Linked DNA regions of Chlorogloeopsis sp. ULAP01. The protein of the gene in region 2 interacts with the protein of the main gene of each other region in a pairwise test. Links are inferred from orthologs where the notes say so. Each region holds a gene or a part of one and is shown on either strand. Other genes may lie near its edges.

The links.
Region 1: the proteins of uvrA (region 2) and uvrB interact in binary tests that used the Escherichia coli proteins (3 or more experiments, as listed by UniProt). The link is inferred for Chlorogloeopsis sp. ULAP01 from one-to-one orthologs.

Annotation. Positions count from the first base shown.
Region 1 is NZ_JAUDRH010000022.1:70,936-74,256, forward strand. Bases 188-3,179 are described here. They hold uvrB (excinuclease ABC subunit UvrB), read left to right. Parts: upstream 188-680; coding sequence 681-2,678; downstream 2,679-3,179. Other genes in these bases: QUB80_RS32855 (hypothetical protein), read right to left, coding at 188-412; QUB80_RS32865 (tetratricopeptide repeat protein), read right to left, coding at 2,777-3,179. In the rest of the region: more of QUB80_RS32855, read right to left, coding at 1-187; more of QUB80_RS32865, read right to left, coding at 3,180-3,321. UniProt on the Escherichia coli protein: The UvrABC repair system catalyzes the recognition and processing of DNA lesions. A damage recognition complex composed of 2 UvrA and 2 UvrB subunits scans DNA for abnormalities.
Region 2 is NZ_JAUDRH010000006.1:186,889-190,644, forward strand. Bases 244-3,670 are described here. They hold uvrA (excinuclease ABC subunit UvrA), read right to left. Parts: upstream 3,348-3,670; coding sequence 444-3,347; downstream 244-443. UniProt on the Escherichia coli protein: The UvrABC repair system catalyzes the recognition and processing of DNA lesions. UvrA is an ATPase and a DNA-binding protein. A damage recognition complex composed of 2 UvrA and 2 UvrB subunits scans DNA for abnormalities.

The DNA.
Region 1 (3,321 bases), on a different replicon or contig from region 2:
CTGGACGATTACCCATTACAGAGTAGGTTTCAGAAATTACTAAGGAACTGGAGGCGATCGGACGAATTCCCGATAAGTTCATGCTGTCAACTACTTGGATATTGTTTGCAGCAATGGGACGTATACCCATGATGTTCATTGTCTCTACAACTTGCAAGTGACTGGTACCAATCGGACGTAGACCAGAGATTGAGAGGGTTTCTGCAACTTCTAAATCACTAGCACCAATCGGACGTAGACCAGAAACAGCAAGGTTGTCACGGACTTCGATTTTACCTGGCGATTCTAGCTGCACTGGTTGATCGGTATTTGAGTTTTGACCCTGGTTATTTTCAAGTTCCACAGTATCCCCCTTTAACTTTGCACGTTTTTGCCGAGGACTGACTCCTTTGCCAGTGCTGCTCATAGCCATAAATCACACACCTCTAAATTATTAAGGAATTTTTAGAATATTTTTGAGAAGTCAAAATTTTCCTAATATATTTAGAGTTTAACTTTAAAGAACATTTTATATGTATAACTTTATTTAAAAGCTATACATAAGTGTTATTAATATTAAAGTTTTTTGCAATAAATTAAGAGATATTAAAATAATTTTCATTTGAACCAAAATATGCATTGTAATTTGGTCAAAGTATGTATTCGCTACTATTAAGATTGGGTATTTATAGCAAAACTGTATGACAGAATTTTGTCTTCAAGCTCCCTTTAGTCCAACAGGCGATCAACCCCAAGCGATCGCGCAACTTGCAGCAAGTATCCAAGCAGGTCATCATTATCAAACATTACTAGGAGCGACGGGAACCGGGAAGACATTTACAATCGCATCAGTAATTGAGAAAGTTGGCAAACCGACTCTAGTTTTGGCACATAACAAAACTCTGGCTGCACAGCTTTGTAACGAGTTGCGGGAGTTCTTTCCCAAGAACGCTGTGGAGTATTTCGTGAGTTACTACGATTACTATCAACCAGAAGCCTATATTCCTGTAACTGATACGTATATAGAAAAAACTGCTTCCATTAACGATGAAATTGATATGTTGCGGCACTCGGCAACGCGATCGCTGTTCGAGCGTCGTGATGTAATTGTAGTTGCTTCGATTAGCTGTATCTACGGTTTGGGAATTCCTGCCGAATACCTCAAAGCTGCGATTCCCTTTCAAGTGGGAATGGAAGTTAATCAACGGGAGATTTTACGAGATTTAGCATCGGTACAATATAGCCGCAATGATTTGGAAATAGGCAGGGGACGATTTCGTGTTCGGGGTGATGTGCTGGAAGTAGGCCCAGCATATGAAGATCGTATTATTCGGATTGAGTTCTTTGGTGATGAAATAGACGCTATTCGTTACGTTGATCCGGTAACGGGTGAAATTCTCCAAAGTTTGCAAGCGGTGAATCTCTACCCTGCACGTCACTTTGTCACCCCAGAAGAACGGTTAGAAGAAGCTTGTGATGCGATCGCCCTAGAATTAAAAGAGCGCAAAGCCGAATTAGAGGCAGCAGAAAAATTACTAGAAGCGCAACGTATAGATCAGCGAACGCGCTATGACTTAGAAATGCTGCGAGAAGTTGGTTACTGCAACGGCGTCGAAAACTACTCTCGTCACTTGGCAGGAAGACTAGCAGGAGAACCGCCAGAGTGTTTGGTTGATTATTTTCCTAAAGATTGGCTGTTGGTAATCGATGAATCTCACGTAACTGTGCCGCAAATTCGCGGTATGTACAACGGCGATCAAGCCAGGAAAAAAGTATTAATTGAGCATGGTTTTCGCTTACCTAGTGCTGCCGATAACCGCCCTTTGAAAGCAGAAGAATTTTGGGCAAAGGTAAATCAATGTGTTTTTGTTTCTGCGACTCCAGGAGACTGGGAAATAGAAGTTTCTCAAGATCATGTGATAGAGCAAATTATTCGCCCCACTGGTGTAATAGATCCAGAAATTATTGTTCGTCCGACAGAAGGGCAAATTGATGATTTATTAGGTGAAATCAAAGATAGGGTAGATCTCCACGAGCGGGTGTTGGTGACAACTTTAACAAAACGCATGGCAGAAGATTTAACTGAGTACCTGCAAGAAAATAGTATTCGAGTAAGATATTTGCATTCTGAAATTAATTCGATTGAGCGCATTGAAATTATTCAAGATTTACGCGACGCCAAGTTTGATGTCTTAGTTGGTGTGAACTTATTGCGAGAAGGGCTAGACTTACCAGAAGTTTCGCTTGTAGCAATTTTAGATGCAGATAAAGAGGGTTTTTTACGTGCCGAACGTTCTTTAATTCAAACTATTGGGAGGGCAGCACGTCACGTTCGGGGGCAAGCAATTATGTATGCCGATAACCTCACAGATAGCATGATTAAAGCTATTGATGAAACCGAACGCCGTCGCGGTATTCAAATGGCATACAACCGGATGCACGGAATTACACCGCAACCAATAGTCAAGAAATCGAGTAACGCAATTTTATCTTTCTTGGAAGTATCGCGAAGGTTGAATGCTCAAGAGTTAGAAACAGTCGAGCAACATATAGATGAATTGCCGTTAGAAAACATTCCAGAATTGATTACTCAACTAGAAGCACAGATGAAAGAAGCGGCGAAGAAATTAGAATTTGAGGAGGCGGCAAAGTTACGCGATCGGATTAAGCATCTGCGGGATAAGTTGGTGGGACGTTAGATAAATACCCTTGTAGAGACGCAATAAATCAACTTGCGTTTCTACTTCAAAACTATGATATACCCTAAGCGTAATTCTCAATCAAAAAGTTAAGCCAATCAGGCAAATGAACGACTATTAATCTCGTTGATAGTCTCAATAATTCTGTCTTCACTATGTTGATAATCCATCTCTCTAGCAACTACTAATGCTTGCTGATAGTATTCCAGGGCTTCGGAGTGCTGCTCTAACTCCAAAAATACTTCTCCAATATATTCAAGGTTTTCAAGTTCATCCATGCGGTTTCCTAATTTCTTACGAATCATTAGGGCTTGCTGATAGTTTTCTAGAGCTTTTTCATATTCTTTTAAATCTCTATAAATTAATCCTAAAATACTAAGAGTATTGCCCTCACTCATAATGTCTCCAATTTCTCGATGAATTGCTAGAGCTTCTTGAAGATAATCTTGTGCCTTTGAGTAATTTGCTAGATTGCGATAGACATCACCGATGAGATAAAGAGTCTCTCCTTGACCTGGAACAGCGTTAATGTCTCGCCGAAGGGCTAAGGCAAGTTCGTAGTAGTTTAATGCTTTTTCAAATTCGCCTAAGCTAGCGTAAAGTAAACCAATATTGCTCAAAATAGTAGCTTCTGTGTCACGAG
Region 2 (3,756 bases):
TTGATATTCTGGCTTGCTTCCTTTTAACTTTTGTTTCATTAGTTCCTGTAATTCAGTTGCTTTTTTCATAATTCAGGATCATCTATCTCATTTGCAACTTGCATAAGCTGATTAATGCATTCAAACAGGACTTAATGCACTAAAAATTCGGCGCGTTACGGCTAGTTCTCACCCTCTTATACCAAGTTCAGTTAATTACTTATAAATCTTTAAGCACCCCACCCACCTAACGGTACCCTCCCCTTACCAAGGGGAGGGTTAGGGAGGGGTAACACCAAGATGGTAATCATAACTAATCATGCGAACTGATATTAAACTCTCAAATCCTTACATAGCCGTAACACAACGGCAATAAAGCGGGAGGAACATCCACTCCGCTTTTTGCCTCCCCTACTTAATTTTTACTATGAATTGTGATACACCAATTTAGCTGTGTCACACCACTACTTACTTCTATTTGCCGACACTACTGGCGGATAATGCTGCAACACCTGCTTCAAATACTGTCCAGTATAAGACTTAGGATTCTCTGCTACTTCTTCTGGCGTACCTATAGCAATTATTTCTCCACCTTTATCGCCACCTTCTGGCCCCAAATCTATCACCCAATCGGCGCAACGAATTACATCTAAATTATGTTCAATTACCAAAATTGAATTACCTTTATCTACCAATCTTTGCAACACATCTAACAATTTATGGACATCATAAAAAGATAAACCTGTTGTTGGTTCATCAATTAAATAAAGTGTTTTTCCTGTGGCGCGGCGCGATAGTTCTGTTGCTAGTTTTACGCGCTGCGCTTCTCCACCAGATAACGTAGTCGCGGGTTGTCCGAGGTGAATATAACCCAATCCGACATCTACTAAAGTTTGCAAACGAGTGACAGCTTTAGGAATGTTTTGAAAAAATTCCAAAGCTTCTTCAACAGTCATATTGAGAACGTCAGCAATAGATTTATCTTTATACTTCACCTGCAAAGTTTCGCGGTTATATCTTGCACCTTTACAAACTTCACATTGCACATAAACATCAGGCAGAAAATTCATTTCAATGACGTTTACACCTTGCCCGCTACAAGCTTCACAACGCCCACCTTTGACATTAAAAGAAAATTGTCCCGGTTTGTAACCCCTGGCTTTTGCTTCAATGGTTGCAGAAAACACATCGCGAATTACATCAAAAACGCCTGTGTAAGTTGCTGGGTTAGAACGGGGTGTTCTACCGATAGGAGATTGATCGATGACAATTGCTTTATCAATCGTATTTAGTCCCTTAATCCCATCCATTTCTTTGGGAAAAGGCACTTTGCGGAAAAGGTGGTGTTGCAGTGCTGGATAGAGTAATTCGTTAATTAAGGTAGATTTACCAGAACCAGAAACACCGGTGACAGTGACGAGTTTACCTAGTGGGATTTCTACATCTATATTTCTTAAATTATTGCGATGGGCATTTTTAATCACTAAACTTAGCCCATTTCCTTCCCTTCTTTGAGCAGGTGTTTGAATTACCTGTCGCCCCGATAAATATGCACCTGTCAATGAAGCTTCAGCTTCTAATAACGCCTTTAAGTCGCCTTGAGCAATAATATTTCCACCGCGAACACCCGCACCAGGGCCAATATCAACTATATAATCGGCAGCACGAATTGTTTCTTCATCATGCTCCACCACAATTAATGTATTGCCCAAATCGCGCAATTTGGTTAAAGTTCGCAGCAAGCGCCCATTATCTCGTTGATGCAATCCAATACTTGGCTCATCTAAAACGTATAAAACTCCAGTCAAGCCAGAGCCAATCTGAGTTGCCAAACGAATACGCTGTGCCTCACCACCCGAAAGCGTCATTGCCGGGCGATCTAATGTTAAATAATCCAACCCCACATCTAAGAGAAATTGCAACCTAGCTCTAATCTCTCTCAATACCAAATCGGCAATGCGATAGGCACGATCGCTTAATTTTAAATTATCAATCCTCTCCCGACACTGGGCGATCGATACTCCTGTCAAATCTAAAATTCGATACTGCCCCAATCGTACCGCCAATGCTTCTGGTTTCAAGCGCTTTCCATTACACACTGGACATGGTTGATCTATTAAATACTGCTCTAACTTTTGCTTAACTAGTTCTGAACCACCCTCATATTGCCTTTGTAAAATTGGAATTACTCCTCTAAAAACCTGGTTTTTCTGTGTTTCTGACGTAGTTTCTTCTCCATGCAAAATTATCTGTTGTTGTTCCTTCGTTAGCTTATTCCAGGATGTCTGCAATTCAAATCCATAAGCTTGTGCCAAACTATAAAGCAATTCTAAATAATAAGAATTATCTTTTTCTGACCAAGGTGCGATCGCTGCATAGACTGGTGCTTCCGGATCGGGTACTACCAATTCCACAGAAAATCTTCTTAAACTGCCAATGCCATGACAATTAGGACAAGCACCATAGGGAGAGTTAAACGAGAACAATCGCGGCGATAATTCTTCCATCACCGCGCCGTGTTCTGGACAAGCAAAATTCTCTGAAAATACTAATTCTTGTTCCTCAGTTGATGGTTGGCTACTATCCGACGCAGGAGTAAATAAAATTACTGCTATTCCCTCTGATAATTTCAAACAAGTAGCGAGCGAATCGACTAAACGCTCTTGAATACCGTCTTTTTTCATTAAACGGTCAATTACTACTTCAATAGTGTGAGTAGTGTTTTTATCTAACTCAATCGAGTCTGATAATTCGCGCACCTCACCATCAATGCGGACGCGGACAAAACCACCAGATGCCAAACTCGATAATAACTTTTTATGAGTGCCTTTTTTACCCCGCACCACAGGCGCAAGAATTTGAAAGCGGGTACGATCGCCTAATTCCATAATGCGATCAACCATTTCATCAATAGTTTGTGGAGCAATACAGCGATCGCAAATCGGACAATGGGGTTCACCCGCCCGCCCAAACAATAAGCGCAAATAGTCGTAAATTTCTGTTACCGTCCCCACTGTGGAACGGGGGTTATGGGAAGTAGACTTTTGGTCGATGGAAATTGCCGGACTTAACCCTTCAATTGACTCTACATCTGGTTTGTCCATCTGACCTAAAAATTGCCGTGCATAAGCACTGAGAGATTCGACATAGCGGCGCTGTCCCTCGGCAAAGATTGTGTCAAAAGCTAAAGAAGACTTGCCCGAACCAGAAACACCTGTAAAGACGATCAAGCGATCGCGCGGTAAGTCCAAGTCAATATTTTTCAGGTTATGCTGCCTAGCACCCCGAATACGGATAGTGTTTTGGTGATTTTGATGGGGATAGGGAAGATGCCCATTTATAGATGCAGCTAATTGAGTTTCTGACATATCGGCAGGCTAATCAATGTAAGGCAGCACGTAACAGTCCTTAATAATACTACCGTTGTTATGGTAGAACAACAGTACTGTTATAGGTGTTAATTTCACTCCTATTTATAGAGCGATCGCCGTTTGTTTCACTCATTTTCTATTAGGCGAGGTGTAAAATATGAGCGCTCAAAGGACACAAGCACTATTACAGGCGCGCAAAGACAAAAAGTAAAGTCTTCTGTTTTCTTTCCTTCTGCCTCTGGGCAGTCGCCACCCTTACGGGAAGCCGCTGCGCGTCTACAACGGAGGGGAACCTTCCGAAGTCGCCACCCTACGGGAAGCCGCCCTCCGGGCGTCTACAACGGGGGGCTTTGGGGCCCCCACGGAGTGGGGTTGGGGGGAAACCCCCGCACGGCGCTGCTCTCTG